Regions from separate parts of the Candidatus Chlorohelix allophototropha genome, predicted to be linked through region 2. Evidence: a T-box and tRNA genes for the amino acid it is inferred to sense, from the RefSeq annotation. Region 2 holds a T-box; the other holds one or more tRNA genes.
What was found. The T-box of region 2 lies ahead of pheS (phenylalanine--tRNA ligase subunit alpha). A T-box ahead of a tRNA ligase gene usually reads a tRNA of that ligase, here a tRNA-Phe.

Region 1 (8,108 bases), 680 kb from region 2:
TAGTAGCAGGTAGGATATGAATAATCAATTAGCGGCTGTGCTTCAGGCAAGGCTGTCTGAAATATGTTCTGCTGCTGCTCGCCAGATATTTGAAGATAAAAACCAATTTCCAGCTTACAGCGCTATTTCGTTTGAAACTTTATGTGGGCAACTTAAAAATAGTTTTGATGCAGTTATAGCTTCAATAGATGCTAACAGTAACCGGGTTATGGTAAATTATCTGGACAAGGTGGTAACCGAACGTTTACGCTCAGGGGTAAGCGCTACTGAGATTATGCGTGTTTATGATGTTTGCCACAAGACGATGCTTAAAGAGGTTATTGCTTCTAACCCGGAATACAAGCTGCTAAATGATTCTGCTCGTCAGAAGTTGAATTATTTGAACAAGATTTTGAGGGTACGTCTGGTAGCTAAGAACTCCGAGATTTCAGAGGAGGAACAGTCGCTAGAAAATCCTTCATCTTCGCCGCCTGAAGCTGGGCTGTAATACAAATATGGTTTGCAAAGATTTGAACTTAGCTTGATTGTTGCTATTCATACCACCTCCGCGCTGTGGGTAAGATTAATTCTATATTGAGAGAGGCTAGCGCATGAGTGATCCATCGAATGCGGTTCAACCGCGTACCCTTTTTGAGAAAATATGGGAAAGCCATGTCGTAAGGGAAGAACCCGGTCAGGCTACCCTGATTTATATCGATCGACACCTAACCCATGAAGTGACTTCGCCGCAGGCTTTTGAAGGCTTGCGTGTTACCGGACGGCGGATTCGTCGCCCCGACCTCACTTTTGGTTTGATTGACCATAGTATCCCAACTACTCCGCTGGGAAATTATGGGAAACGTAGCAATGTTCCGGTTATTGACAAAGAAAGTGCCTTGCAGATTGCTACTATGGAGCAAAACGCCGCCGACTTTGGCATTAACTTTTTTGGGGTGGATGATACCCGCAACGGGATTGTACACGTAACTGCGCCGGAGCAAGGCATCACCTTACCGGGAACGACAATCGTTTGCGGGGATAGCCATACCAGCACACATGGGGCATTTGGCGCGCTGGCTTTTGGGATTGGCACCAGCGAGGTTGAGCATGTGCTGGCAAGCCAATGTCTGCTCCAGATGAAGCCAAAAACTATGGAAGTTAGAGTAGAGGGAGTGTTACCGCCCGGTTGCACTGCCAAAGACATTGTACTTTACATAATCGGTGAGATTGGAACGGGCGGTGGCACAGGTTATGCCATTGAATTTACCGGAAGTGCCATTCGCGCTCTTTCTATGGAAGGGCGTATGACCGTTTGCAATATGACAATCGAGGCGGGGGCGCGTGCTGGTCTGATTGCGCCGGATGATACCACCATAGATTATCTGAAAGGTCGTCCCTATGCGCCGCAAGGGGCTAATTGGGATGCCGCAGTGGCACATTGGCGAACCCTTCCCAGTGATTCAGGCGCAGTGTATGATAATGTTGTAGTGCTTGACGCTGCCGCTATTACGCCGATGGTCACATGGGGTACTACTCCCGGTATGGTAGCGCCTGTAACCGGTAACGTACCTGACCCCGAAAGTTTGGAAGATCCAAACCTTCGAAATTCCGCTTATCGCGCCCTTCAATATATGGGATTGACTCCAAATACCAGAATCCAGGACATTAAACTCGCCCGAATTTTTATTGGTAGTTGCACCAATAGCCGTATCGAGGACTTGCGTCTTGCGGCGCGTGTAGCGAAAGGTCGCAAGGTAGCGGAAGGTGTTTGGGCGATGGTCGTTCCCGGCAGCGGTTTGGTTCAGCAGCAAGCTATTGACGAAGGACTTGACATAATCTTCAAGGAAGCAGGCTTCGATTGGCGCGAACCCGGTTGTAGCATGTGTTTGGCTATGAATGGGGACAAACTAGAGGAAGGCGAACGTTGCGCCAGCACCTCTAATCGCAATTTTGAGGGGCGACAAGGCAAGGGTGGTCGAACCCATTTGGTTAGCCCGTCAATGGCTGCCGCCGCTGCTATAGCCGGACATTTCGTAGATGTTCGTGAGTGGGAATTTTAGGAGGATAAAAGTGGAACCCTTCGTTAATCTAAACGGTGTAGTGATGCCGCTTGACCGTGCCAATGTTGATACAGACCAAATTATCCCGGCGAAATATCTCAAGGGTATCAAGCGCACAGGCATGGCAAAAGGTTTGTTTGCAAACTGGCGCTACAAGCCCGATGGTTCGCCTGACCCTGAATTCCCGCTTAATCAGGTGCGTTACCAGAATGCCACTATTTTGGTAACACGTGAGAATTTCGGTTGCGGTTCCTCGCGTGAGCATGCGCCATGGGCTTTGAATGAGCACGGCTTTCGTAGCATCATCGCGCCGAGTTTTGCCGATATTTTTTACAACAACTGCTTTAATAACGGAATGCTGCCGATAATGCTTCCAAATGAGGCAGTGGATGAGCTTTTTGAAGAAATAGAAGCAGAGCCGCGTTTACGAATTCAAATTGATCTGCCCAATCAAACAATTACTGTGGCAGGGGGTAAAACTTATTCTTTCCAATTAGACCCATTCAAGAAAGAATGTTTACTCAATGGGTTGGATAACATAGGTTGGACTCTGAGTTTTGATGATAAAATCGCCGCTTTTGAAGCGGTACGGCGTGAGGCTACTCCCTGGTTATAGGGAAGGGCTACCTAACAAGCGGATGGACAGCTTAGCTCTCAGTTGAAACTGGCTTGCCCATCCGCTTGAAATTTTCCTGAAGATGTGGTATTCTTCTTCTCGCCTTAAAAGATCTAATAAGTAGTGCCGAGATAGCTCAGTTGGTAGAGCATGCGACTGAAAATCGCAGGGTCACCAGTTCAAGTCTGGTTCTCGGCACCATTTGTTTTTATAGCGGTTTTATTCTGCAATGATGTACAACCCCCTAGCACCAGTATCCGATACAGCAGTAATTTACCACGAAGTTTTTAACGAGCGTGGTTTTTCACGGCTTACCCGCTCATGGGAACGCTATCGTGTTGCTCTTCTTAAATTCCGCGAATTGGCTCTTATTGATTCCAACTATGACCCGGCAAATCCTCCTGAGATAAACTCAAGCGGTAGGGTTAGCGTTTACCACCCGGTTCAGGCAACTATCGAAGAATTGAGCATCGTACACGACCCTGCTTATATCCAGTTTGTCATTGAAATGGATGAAAAAGGTGAGGGTATGTTTGACCGAAACGATACTCCTGCTTGGCGTGGTATTTACCGCAGAGCAGCCATGGCAGTTGGCGCTACTCTTTTAGGGGCAGATTTAATTGCTACCGATAGGGTAAAGCATGTTTTTAACCCGGCGGGTGGCTTGCACCATGCTCAATATGATCGAGCTTCCGGCTTTTGCCTGTTCAACGATATAGTAATGGCGGTTCGGCGTTGGCAAAAGCAATACGGTTTTGAACGTATCGCAATTCTCGATGTAGATGGACATCATGGCGATGGTACGCAGAACTTGCTGTATCATGAGCCAATTCTGACCGTCTCGCTGCATATGTACGATGGGCGTTTTTTTCCGCGCACCGGAACGCTTGAAGAGCGCGGAAGTGGTAAGGGTGAAGGTTATTGCCTTAACTTACCTTTCCCCCGCTTTACCACCGATGCAGAATATCTGAAAGGTTTTGATTTGGCGCTTGAAGCGGTGGAACGCTACAGACCACAGGCTATAATCTTGCAATATGGCGCGGATGGGCACTATACCGATCGAATGTCGGGTTTGAAGCTATCCACCAGAGCCTATGAGTATGTGGCGGAACAAACACATGCATTGGCTCATCGGGCTTGTAATGGACGCTTATTGGTAGTAGGCGGTGGTGGCTACGAACCGGAGGTTGTGGAGCGGTGCTGGGCAATCTTGCTGGCACAACTTGCCGGGCAAAAAACTGTTTCTGCCGCCGCTTACACCGCTTTGCATGACCCACTAACCGACATGCCACAACCTAATCCCGATTCGATAGCACAATCCAGCCAAATGTTGAGCTTGGCTAAAGACGTTTTAGATTCTATGAATTTAAGGTAGCGCCTACTTTATACCGATACCATAGGTATAAACCAGTTCCCCACCATAGTAGCCCGTTGCCGACAGAAACCCAACCGCCACCAATGCGCCCAGAAGATACACTACTAGAAAAAAGACAGGCACAATTTGGGCACGTGCGAAAATAGCACCCAGAAAAACTATCGGGGAATTCTTGAGTTCTGCAAGTTTCTGTTTGTCACGCAATAAAAACCAACCCCAAATTGCCAACCTGAACATGATTAATAAGCCAAAGGCAACGATTGTTAAATTTGCAAACAGCTTGTGGGTTTCATAAACATCGGTAGAAGCGCCGCTGCGTCTTATCGCTGACATGAAACGTTCGGCGTTTTCTTCCCCGGTTTGGCGAGTTACCAAAGCGGTAATGCCACCAACCGCCATTAATACCATTTCCACCACCCGCAACCAACCGAGCTTTGGAAAGCTTGCAACAAACCCGGCTACAACACCGGCAATTAATAATGCTATGGGAAAATGAACAAGTAAGGGATGCAGAGGAGCGCCATAGGGGGTCATAAAATAGTTCCTCCAAGGTTTAACTAAATATAACAAAAGCTTGAATGTATCTGCTAAAATGGTATTATACTGCTAAAGTAAGCTTATTGCTTTAGTTTGGTAAAAAAAGTATTGGAGTAGGTTACCTCAAAAAGGGTAGGCAAATCGTGGCAACTAAAAAAGGTCAAGCACTGGCAAAATACGCCCCGTTAACTCAAAACGAGCAGGTAATGCTCCAGAACCTGCGTAGAAGTACGGTCATCGGTGATTTTGTAGCCATCTGCCGAACTGATTATGTTCAGCCTTATTGGGACCTTTGGGTTACCGGCTATAACTATTACTGGACTGAATGGTTATTTTTGGTGAAGAACTTATTGCAAAGCCCGGATGATCTTTCGACTCTGGTTTATTTACCGGAAGATTTGGGCGAAGTATATCTGGTGGATGTCCCTGCACAAGCGCCAACCCTGCAACACCTCACTCAAAAAGGGATACGCGATTATGAATTGTCTTCCGGTTACGAGGCTGCGGTTAATCGAGAATTATTGAAAGATTATGGTGTTGAGCCGTCCCGCTCTGTATTTCATTCGGTTGACCCACAGACTGGCGATTGGTGGACGGTTCTAGATCAAGGCTTATCCGTGAAATACAACAACTTCGAGGTGGAATTTAACGGCGTGAGCTATAAATATAGCTTCCCAAAAGATGTAGAAGCCGCCACCGCGATGTCTATGAGCTATGCCACTAGGCGTGGCGCTTATCCTATGGAAGAAAGCCTCAAAGCTAACCAGAAGTTCGATATTGTTCCGGCAATACCGGATGGAAAAACGGCTAACATTTGGGTGCGCGAGTTTTATGCCGACCCGTCACAGAATGCCCCTTTTGAGATAATGAGTTTCCAATGCACCCAGATGCCACCCGAATCTATTACTCCCGGCGAGCCTTCAGTGCATTTTAATCTGTCTTTTGGCAACCGTATAAGCCTAGATGCCAGCGTTGCCGATTACCTAGCGCGTAAATACGTCCAACTGGGCTTACGCAGCCCCTCAGTACGTTTTAAGAGTGTTTATTAAAGCTATCTATTCTTCAGGGAGATGGTGATCCGGCAGATTATTTTGTACATGATCTAGATGGTAAATCACTTCATTGAAAAGATTGCCAACGTGGTTATCATCTATCGAGTAAAAAATTGTGTTTCCTTCGCGCCGGAATTTGACCAGCCGAATATCACGCAATCCTTTTAAGTGATGTGAGACGCTGGAAGTAGAACTACCCACTACCATAGCAAGATCGGTTACCCTTAGCTCATGACGGGTGAGCGCGAGGATGATTTTGCAGCGGGTAGGGTCAGAAAGTGCCTGAAATATGCGCGCAATAATACCCATCTCTTCATTGCCGGGCATTGCGGCACGCACTTGTTCTAGCGTGGTTTCTTCATTTTCAAATGGAACACGGTGCTTTAGCACCAAAAGTTCCTCCATGCACTAAAATTTCCAAGAAAATCTAGAGGGTATACTAATTGAGTGGGCGGACGCTGTCAATTCGACTTCACTTTGCGCCGGATTTTTAGCCTCTATTGGAATTACTCTGCTTAGTTTGTGTTCAGCACTCTTTCGAGGGTTTGTTTTAGTTCTGTTAAAGTGTAGGGTTTAGACAATACACCCTTAAAGCCATGCTCGTAGAAATTAGACATCACTGCACTGGTGGAATAGCCACTGGATACAATAGCTTTAGCTTCCGGGTCAATTTCAAGCAGTTTTTTGATTGCTTCTTCTCCACCCATTCCGTCAGGTATAGTTAGATCCATAATAACAACCGCGACAGGCTCATCGGATAGCTGCTCTTCTTTATAAATTTTGAGAGTTTGTTTCCCATCCACCGCTTGCAAAACTTTATAACCCAATTTGGTGAGGGCGCGCTTTAGCAAGTTACGTACAGCCGACTCATCATCCATAACCAATACTTTGTATGCGGTTGGTTGGGTTCGTGAGCTTAGTGGTTCCATATCCGAATTCTGAGTTAAACCTGGTAGGTTACTATTATAATTAGTCCCGCTTTTAGTCTGTGATTCTGTGACAAGTGCCTTATTGTTTAATTCAGCAGCTTTATTTGGTGAATTGTTTTCTAATTCGGCTAACGTGTCCCGCAGAAGCTGGTTTTCCAAAATCAAGTCACTTACGGATTTGTTATTTGCTGACATTATAGTCTGTGCCATGTATTTTATAATGACTTAATTTTATTAGTGATTATATATATTCATTTAGGTAAATTTATAAATCCATTATATCTCAGTTTCTTATGAACTGTATTATTGAAAATGTAAAAACTAACATAACTATTCACCCCCTAACCCCCTCAAGGGGGAAAAGAGAGAGGGTGAGTTCAAGGGGACACCCCTTGCGACCCCGCACAGGGATTGCACCCCTGAGAACCCCGCTTGGATTCCGTTAGTTACATAGGTCTATTTTCTATCTGCCTGAATTGTTACAAACTAACATAACAATTGATTTTTGATGTTTTAGCTTATGCCAACTAAATTCAAAACTCGGCTTCCATTGACATCACCTGCAAATAGGGCTACTATAAAATTGAGGGAAAGTATTATTACTTCCCCTGTAATGGGGAGTAACCGCCCGCTGGTACGGGCTAGATAGTCGTCAGCACGGAGTATATCTCCCGGCTATCTGGAAGCGCTTTTTGTAAGGTGCTAACGGTGAGACCATCACGGCTTATTAGCGTGTGATGGTTTTTTCTTTTTCAGGAAAAGCCTGAACTAGAAAGGAGTATGTCCAGATGCCAACCCAAGTTATAACCTCACCTTCAACCCCTCCTACCAATTCAATTCCATGGCACACCCTTGAGCAAAAAGAAATAATCGCTCACTTCGAGGTAAATCCTGAAATCGGCTTTTCTCAAACAAAAGTTGACCAACTTCTGCTTGACTATGGCGCTAATGAATTGTTGGATAAAGGGGTTAAACCCCCCCTAAAAATTTTCTGGGAACAACTTACGGCTGTAATGGTGCTAATCCTACTGGCTGCCGCCGCGCTTTCATTATTTCTAAGCAAATTTCTTGAAGCCGGTTCAATATTAGCAATAGTTATCCTGTTTACCATTTTAGGTTTTGTACAGGAATATCGCGCTGCAAAAGCTATTGCGGCTCTTAAAAAGCTGGCTGTTCCGGCAGTACGGGTTTTTCGTGATGGAAAACTGGTTGAAATAAGCGCACGTTTCCTTGTTCCGGGCGATATTATTCTGCTAGAAACCGGCAATCTTCTTCCAGCCGATTGCAGAATTATAGAGAGCTTTAACCTGCGAATTCAGGAAGCTGCCCTTACCGGGGAATCAGAACCGGTAGAAAAAACTACTAGTGCCCTTGCAAATGCAGATTTACCTCTGGCAGATCGTCTCAATATGGGGTACATGGGTACGCTGGTAACTTATGGTCGTGGCAAAGCGCTGGTGGTTGAGACCGGAATGCGTACCGAGCTTGGCAAGATTGCCTCGCTTATTCAGAGCGTCAAAGAAGAGTTAACCCCCCTTCAGCAAAAGCTGGATAAAGTGG
Region 2 (8,108 bases):
AGCGTATCAACGCCGCTTCCCGCGAACTGGGTTTGCCCTACAATCGCTTGATTGAAGGTTTGACCAAAGCCGGAGTAGAGGTTGACCGCAAGATGCTGGCAGAATTGGCAGTAAATGATCCGGAAGCCTTCAAGGAAATCGTGGAGCTTGCCAGAAAAAACCAAACTGCGCCCGTAGCAGTAGCCAAATCCGCTTAAGCGCAATAATTATAGAAGTAAGAAACTACAGGGGCGGTGTGAAACCGCCCTTATAAATTTGAGCAGGTTTTATGCCCGAAAAACGCCGACCCGCGCCATTTGGTTCAGCCAGAAAGAGCGCCCCTCCTAAAAGTGACTTCAAGAAACCGCAGCCCCAGCCCGAACCGGAAATTGAGTTGTCCCAGAGCGGTTTTATCACCAGCCTTGAAAATGACAAGGCAAAGTTTGTGCGCTTGCTGCTCAACAAAAAGGAACGCTACGCCTCGCGCCACTTCCTGATTGAAGGGGTCAGGCTGGTTAAAGAAGCCTTGAAAGCGGCAATCGCCCCTACCTTCACCCTGTTTGAGCCGGATTCGCTTCGCAAAACCGAGTCGGGGCGCAGCTTATTGTTCGACCTGAGCGAAATGGTGGAGCAAAAAAAGGGCGCGTACCCGGTTACAGAAAGAATAATCGCAGCGGCTTCCGATACCGTAACCCCGCAGGGAGTAGCCGCCGCCATCCCTTTCCTGACATGGGAAGATGAGCAGTTCGCCGCGAAAAAGCTGCACCTGATTCTCGATGGCTTGCAAGACCCCGGCAATCTCGGTACGGTGTTGCGCTCGGCATGGGCAAGCGGCAATGCGGCGGTTTGGCTCACCGAAAGCTCGGTGGATTTCTATTCGCCCAAAGCGGTACGCGCCGGAATGGGCGCACATTTTCATGTGCCTACCCGGTTCGACCAGAAATGGGCTGATTTAGTAAAGCAGCTCAAGAATTTGGGTATTAAGCAGGTGTTATTGGCAGAAGGCGAAATCTCCGAAGGGGGCGAATCGCGGGCGAGCTATCGCGCGTTGCCGGGCGTGAGCTTGTACGAGGTGGATTGGAATCAGCCGACCGCCATAATCATCGGCAACGAGGCGCACGGACCTAGCGCGGATGGTTGGAAAGCCGCCAATAGCCTTCTGCACATCCCCATGCCCGGTGGCGCAGAATCGCTCAATGCCTCTATCGCCGCCAGCCTCATCATCTTCGAGGCGTTGCGACAACAAACCAATTAATTTCCCGATTCGTTTTAACCCGTAGGGGCGGTTCGTGAACCGCCCTTCATGCCGTTGCACCCATCCCCGCCACCCCACGCGGGCGTGTCCAGCCCCAACCCCCCAATTTTCGGGCGGCGCTTCGCGCGTACGGAATTCCCTTTACTCCTTACCCCCTTGACCTTACCCTCTCCCCAGATTTTTGGGTTAATTTAGAGGAAAGAGCGCCAGAGGCTCAGAGATCAGAGGATTCAGAGTTCAGAGTGGCGCATAGGGGCACAAACCACCACCCGAAAACCATAATTGAGGAAATCGTTGTAAGGGTTGAAGAGGTTGCGGTACACGCAGGACGCATTAGCCTGATTGCTGCCGTCAGAGCCGCCCCGCAGCACTCGACTATCTCCGCTACCATCCACCACCACTTCCGAAGGCTTCCCATACTTGTTCAAGCACCACTCCCACAAGTTTCCGCTCATATCCAACGCCCCGCATTTCGCCGCCCCTTGCGGGTACATGCCCACGCCCACCGCCCGGTTCAGCCCCGCCTCTGCGGTATTGGCATAGCCTTCTCGCCACTCCTCGCCCCATGGGTACTCCCGCGCTTCCGCGCCCCCCTGCGCCGCCCACTGCCATTCCCATTCCGTAGGCAGCCGTATCTGCGCGTTTTCACCCACCACCAAGGGCGTACCCTGCGCATTTCCCGGATTGCCCAATTGTAAGCCCCGCATCCGTTTGTTCAACCACCGCCCATATGCCACCGCCTGATACCAAGAGATTGTATCGCGCGGGTTATTCCACGTTTTGGTGCGCTGTTCAGCCAGCTTTTGCGGTTGGTAATCCTTCGGAAATCCTGCCCACCACTCCCGGTTCTGGTAGCCATCCCCCGCTTTCACAAAGGCTTCATACTGCCCATAGGTTATCTGATATTGCCCGATGTAGAACGGCGCTACCTTGAAAGTAGCCTTTTCTATTTCCACTTCCCCGCCCGGCGCAACAGGCAGCCACGCTATTTCGGGCGTGCCTATCCCTCGCCGAGTATCCCCGATTATGTTCAGCCTATCTCCTATCTCTCGTCTCCGCGCATGTGTAGTTTGCAGTAGGGTTATTTCCCGCAGCAGTCGCGCCTGCTCAGGCTCAATGAATTCTTCTTCCAACACCTCCGGCTTCCACTCCAAACGCTGCTTCATCTCGTACACCAGCAGCAACCGCTCTTGCTGCCAACGCCACGAGTCGGGTTTGCCCCGCTTTAACCATTCTGCCGCCGCGCTTTTCACCTGCCGTTTGAGGATTAAATCTTCCTGCACCTCCTCCAGCCATTGCCGCAGCCGTTTCCAGTTTCGGAATAACGCCTCGTGCGCCACCTCCACTTGTGTTTCATCCATCACCAGCAACCGCGCCTGCGTGAAGGCTTCCACCAGTTCCAATTCCGCTGTCCCGAAACAGGCATGCTCAACGCGCTGGCGCGTGGCAGCAAACTGCCCCTCTACTTCGTTGACCGCCACCAACTCCCGAAAGACCCGTCCCAACAGCCGCTTTTTGGCTTCTTCCTCTCCCGGTAGCTGCGCAAAAACTTGCTCAGCCCGCTTGCCGATTGCCCCCGCTACCCCGCCCAACCCCTCGTAATCCGCATAGGTCAGGCAATGGTCGCGCTTCACCGCCACCTTATACAACTCGTCCAGCAAGTACGCCAGCAACGCCAACGACCCGGCAGCGCTGCCCGTGTCGTGCAGAATCAGCGTGGGCAAGCCTCCCTCAAATGCCAGTCCCGCCATTTCCGCCGGACGCTCTATCATTTGGGACAAGGCGGCAGCGGTAGGCGCGGCTAGGCTGAAAAAGCCCGGTCGCAGCAGTTCCGCCATTATGGGGATTTCGATGGCGCGATGCACAAAATCGTGCCGTAGCGTGGCTACCACCCGCAAGCGCGGATGCTTTGCCAGTGCGCCTAGCATAGCGGTAAACGGTTCTATCGCATCTTGTTTTGCCAGCGTGAACAGTTCCTCAAATTGGTCAATGAACAGCAGCGTTTCCGCCCATTCCGGCGCTTTTACCGTGTCCAATGAAGCCTTGAGTATTTCGCCGAGATAGGCAGGTTCGCGCCGTACATTCTCAATAAAGGTTCTCTTCTTGTCGGGATAATCAAGCGGATGCGGGCGTAACGACTCGAAGGTATTCAGAAAGGCATCAAACAACGCCTCAAACGGTTCTTTTCCGGGCGTGAACTGCACCCCCCGCCAATCTTTGCTGCCGGGAATTGCGCCTGTTTCCAAACGAGGCAACAAGCCCGCGCCCACCAGCGAGGATTTACCGCTGCCCGATGCGCCCACCACCGCCACAAAGCGACTCTCCGCCACCTTTCGCACCAGCGCATCGGTCTCATGTTCGCGCCCGAAGAAGATAGGCGCGTCTTTCTTTTTGAAAGCGACCAAGCCGGGAAAGGGCGAACCATCCCATATAGTAGAAGTGAAAAGGGGCGTTGTTTCTGGCGTGGAATCAGGAATAGCAGGTACAAGCGGACGCTTTAGCAGTTTCTGGACAAGGCTTTCAAGGTCGGTCTCGAACTTTTCCTTGAACTCGGCAGGGCTGGCGTAGCTATTCACGCCACGCTGTATATACCCGGTAGCAGGGTCGTAGAACATGTCGCTCTTGAAAAAGTCTTGCACCTTCTTGTACTGCGCTATGCCTTTATCATCGTCAAAATCAAAAAGCTTTTTCTCGGTGCGATGATAGATGAGCGTATAAGTTTGGGGATTGCTCAGCGCGTCCAGCAATTCATAGTGCGTGCCGGAAGGATATGCTACGCCTTTATAGCTAAAGGGCGTACCCATGCGCGACCACAAGATTACCACCACAATGTCACACTTGGACGGTTTGGGCAAACCCTCGTCAATCGCTTCTTGCGGAGACTTGCTGGCGATCATCGGCGTACCTGCGCCAAGCTTGTCCCATGCCACCGCGCGGAAACTCACCTTGTCGCGTAAAGAGGGGCGGTTGGGCAGATTCGCCAGAACGTCCAACGCCAATTTACGTTCTTCGTTGACATCACCCGGCGATGAAAGAAACACCTTAACCTGTGGTATCTGCTCTGGCATTAGCATACTCCGGTGTAAGTTTATCGGTAACGCAACTACGGTTTAATTATACCCAAAGGGGGAAAGATTCGCTACTTGAAATAAAACCGGGTGTGTCGAGCCACGCCCCTACCAAATCAACCTCAACGCCAAAAAATCGCTGGACAAATGGCGTGAATTAGGCTAAAATTACTACTTGCAAGTAGGTACAGATGGCTGTGCTTGCTGAAAGCAATAAGGCTGAGACGGAGAGAGTAAGCCCGCCGTAACCTTCAGGGAGAAAAGGTCGCAGACTGAAAGCCTTTTCGGAGTAGGCGCGCCGAAGTTCACTCCTGAGCTTGCGGGTGAAAAGCAGCAAGGCTGTGTGAGTAGTCCGGCACGGAAGCATCCCGTTATCGAGCGTTTGAGCGGTTTTTCCTTAGAATGGGAAAAACAACCAGGGTGGTACCGCGTGGCATTTTCTGATAGCGCATTTGGAAGCTGTCGGTTTACCGCGTCCCTGTTGGGGCGGTGGCTGGACGGTTTTTTTATTTTATAAACTCAGGAGGAATCGGCGACATGTCGCAGTTGCAGGAGCAAATAAACCGGGTCAAGGAAACCGCGCTGGAAGAACTGGCGGTGGTAACAGACCTCACCGGGCTTGACGAATGGCGTATAAAATTTCTCGGCAAGAAGGGCGAATTAACCGGCTTCCTGCGGAGTATGGGCGCAGTTTCGGCGGAAGAACGCCCGGCAGTAGGTCAGGCGGTAAACGCGGCGAAAGTAGCGCTGGAAAGCGCAGTGGATGAGCGAGCAGTGGTCTTGAAAGAAGCCGCCATCGAATCGAACCTTGCCAGCGATAGGGTGGACGTAACGCTACCCGGTCGCCCGGTTACGCCCGGCTACATCCATATCATCAACAAGACTCTGCGCGATATTACCGAAAGTTTCACGGCAATGGGCTTTCAAGTTTACGAAGGACCCGAAGTGGAACTGGATTATTACAACTTCGAGCTGCTAAATATGCCGCCCGGACATCCCGCCCGCTCGATGCACGATACTTTCTATTTCAGCGAGTCAACCTTGCTGCGTACCCACACTTCACCTAACCAAATTCGCGTGGCGGAAAAGCTGCAACCGCCCATTCGCATTATTGTGCCGGGCAAATGCTACCGCAGCGAAGCCACCGATGCCACCCACGAGTTCATGTTCTACCAATGCGAACTGATGGTGGTGGATAAAAACGTAACGCTGGCAGACCTGCGCGGAACGCTGGCGGACTTTGCACGCCGCCTGTTCGGGCAAGAACGCAAGGTGCGCTTCCGCTGCGACTACTTCCCCTATGTAGAGCCGGGCGTTGACCTTTCGATTGACTGTGGCGTATGCAAGGGAGTAGGCTGCCGCTCTTGCAAATATACCGGCTGGCTGGAAATTATGGGCGCGGGCATGATACACCCGCAAGTGCTACGCAACGTGGGCATTGACCCGGAAGTGTATAGCGGATACGCCGCCGGAATGGGACCGGAGCGCATTTCTATGCTCAAGTACGGTATTGATGATATTCGCCAGTTCTACCGCAATGATTTGCGCTTCCTGTCACAGTTCGCTTAAAAATCAACATGTAGGTGACAAATGGCTGACCATTTTGCATGTATCGGATACAGGTTCGAAAATCAAGAAGACTGGAATACGCTAATCGTACGCTCTGCGAAGAACGGTGGAATAATTCAGTCCAACTTAGGCTATTACAGTTTGCTTGCCCCCGGCGAAGGCGTAGAAGTTTGGACACAGCTTGACGCAAGCATAGAGGGGAAAATTATCGGCTGTAACCCTCATTTTCACGGAAGCAGCCGGGTAAAAGTGGGAATTACAAAAATCTGGCGAGATGAGGAATGGCCCCTCGAAGGTAGCCTGCATTGCTGGTCTAACCCGGACGAGCAGAACCCAGAGCAGGGCGATTATCCTTTTGTGGTAGATGTGCCTGACCTCGATTTGGCATATGAAAATCTGGCATGCCCCGGTTATGTCACACTACAGCTTGCGGCTTTCGCGCATCAGTTGGAATGCTACCGGGATGAAGAAACCTATTACAATTCGCAAAGCAGACAGCGGAAATTCGCAGCAGAGTCGTTTTTCCCCACCGGGCTTTACCAACAACCCCCAGAAGGGGAGCAAACAACGCCACCCGCCACCGCCATTTTTGCTGGACACATTGAGGCGGTGGAAACTCGCACTAACCCTGATAGCGGCTATGAGTTTCTCTACATGTCGATCAAAACGCTGGCAATGACGATAGATGTAGTAGCCGACTCGGAAATGGTAAAGGGCGAGCCGGTAGTCGGTGGAATAGTATCCGGTAGCTTCTGGATAAGCGGACGGGTTGTGGAATAACAATAATTCCCATCTTGCGGGATATGTCGTGATAAATAATTAATGGAGAATACCAGACCATGATAAAAGCGCCGATTAGCTGGCTAAAAGATTACGTGGATATTGTATGGACACCGGAGCAGATTGCTGCCGGTTTGACCCTGCGCGGTCTGGAAGTGGAAGCGGTTATTCGCACCGGAGCAGGCTGGGATAAAATTGTAGTAGGCGAGGTACTCTCAACCGATAAGCATCCTAACGCCGACAGGCTAGGGCTGGTGCAGATTACCGACGGAACGCGCACCTATCAGGTAATTACCGGAGCAATGAACCTTAAAGCAGGCGACAAATGTCCGCTCGCTTTGCCCGGCGCACGCCTGATTGACGGGCATAAGCTACATGCCGATGGAACACTGGAAGGCGCGCTAGAACGCAAGCGCAGTGAGTTGCCATACTTCACCGTTAAAGCGGGGAAAATGCGCGGCGTAGAGAGCGATGCGGTAGCCTGCGCCGAACTGGAACTGGGCGTGAGTGAAGAGTTCGATGGGATTATGGTACTTGACCCTAGCGCCCCGGTGGGCAAGTCACTGGAAGAAGTGCTAGGCGATGTGATTCTTGACCTCGACCTCAGCCCGAACCTAGGACGCGCCCTATCCATCTTCGGTATTGCGCGTGAAATAGCAGCAATGACTGGGCAGAAAGTGCGCTTCCCTAAAATCGAAATCGTAGAGGATGGCGACCCCGTAGAAGGGAAAATCTCGGTCAGAATTGACGCTCCAGAGCTTTGCTCTCGTTTCAGCATGATGGTAATCGAAGACGTAAAAATCGGGCAAAGCCCCGCATGGATGCAATATCGTTTGCGCGCCACCGACCAGCCCGTGATTAATAACGTGGTGGATGTTACCAACTACGTGATGCTTGAACTTGGACAACCGCTGCACGCCTACGATTATGATGATATTAGCGGCAAGCAATTCATCGTGCGGAGGGCATACCCCGGCGAAAAAATGGAAACGATTGACCACGTAGAGCGCACCTTCACCCCCGAAGTTTTGCTGGTAACGGATGCCGCACGCAGCGTAGGCATGGCGGGTGTCATGGGTGGCGCTGACTCCGAAATCAAGGATACCAGCGTAAACATCGCGATGGAAGGGGCGCACTGGGATTCTTTCAATGTCCGGGCAACCGGGCGCGGGTACTTTGCCAAAGTCAGTGAAGCTGCCAAACGCTTCGAGCGTTTCGTTGACCCTGAACTGACGGTGCTAGGAGTGCGCCGCTCTATTCAGCTAGTTCAACAACTGGCGGGTGGACGTGTCGCTAAAGGAATGATTGATGAGCACCCGGTAAAACACCCTCAGCGAGTGGTGGACTTACCGATTTCGGAAATCCCGCGCGTGCTAGGCATCGAGATTCCCAAAGAAACTATCATCGAGATGTTGGAACAACTAGAGTTTGTAATCGAGGATAAAGGCGATAGCCTT

Region 1: it encodes a tRNA-Phe, which carries the amino acid that the T-box ahead of pheS (phenylalanine--tRNA ligase subunit alpha) is inferred to sense. The anticodon was not compared.

What each region holds. Positions count from the first base shown of each region.
Region 1 is NZ_CP128399.1:547,327-555,434, forward strand. It holds gene OZ401_RS02475 (hypothetical protein) at 17-487, shown strand; gene leuC (3-isopropylmalate dehydratase large subunit) at 591-2,039, shown strand; gene leuD (3-isopropylmalate dehydratase small subunit) at 2,050-2,655, shown strand; tRNA gene OZ401_RS02490 (tRNA-Phe) at 2,781-2,856, shown strand; gene OZ401_RS02495 (arginase family protein) at 2,885-4,030, shown strand; gene OZ401_RS02500 (DUF2231 domain-containing protein) at 4,034-4,564, opposite strand; gene OZ401_RS02505 (hypothetical protein) at 4,711-5,616, shown strand; gene OZ401_RS02510 (ArsR/SmtB family transcription factor) at 5,623-6,024, opposite strand; gene OZ401_RS02515 (response regulator) at 6,135-6,548, opposite strand; gene OZ401_RS02520 (cation-translocating P-type ATPase) at 7,337-8,108, shown strand, end outside.
Region 2 is NZ_CP128399.1:2,831,854-2,839,961, forward strand. It holds gene rplT (50S ribosomal protein L20) at 1-197, shown strand, start outside; gene OZ401_RS12375 (TrmH family RNA methyltransferase) at 269-1,234, shown strand; gene OZ401_RS12380 (nSTAND1 domain-containing NTPase) at 1,465-4,302, opposite strand; T-box leader at 4,515-4,785, shown strand; gene pheS (phenylalanine--tRNA ligase subunit alpha) at 4,840-5,871, shown strand; gene OZ401_RS12390 (hypothetical protein) at 5,893-6,651, shown strand; gene pheT (phenylalanine--tRNA ligase subunit beta) at 6,711-8,108, shown strand, end outside.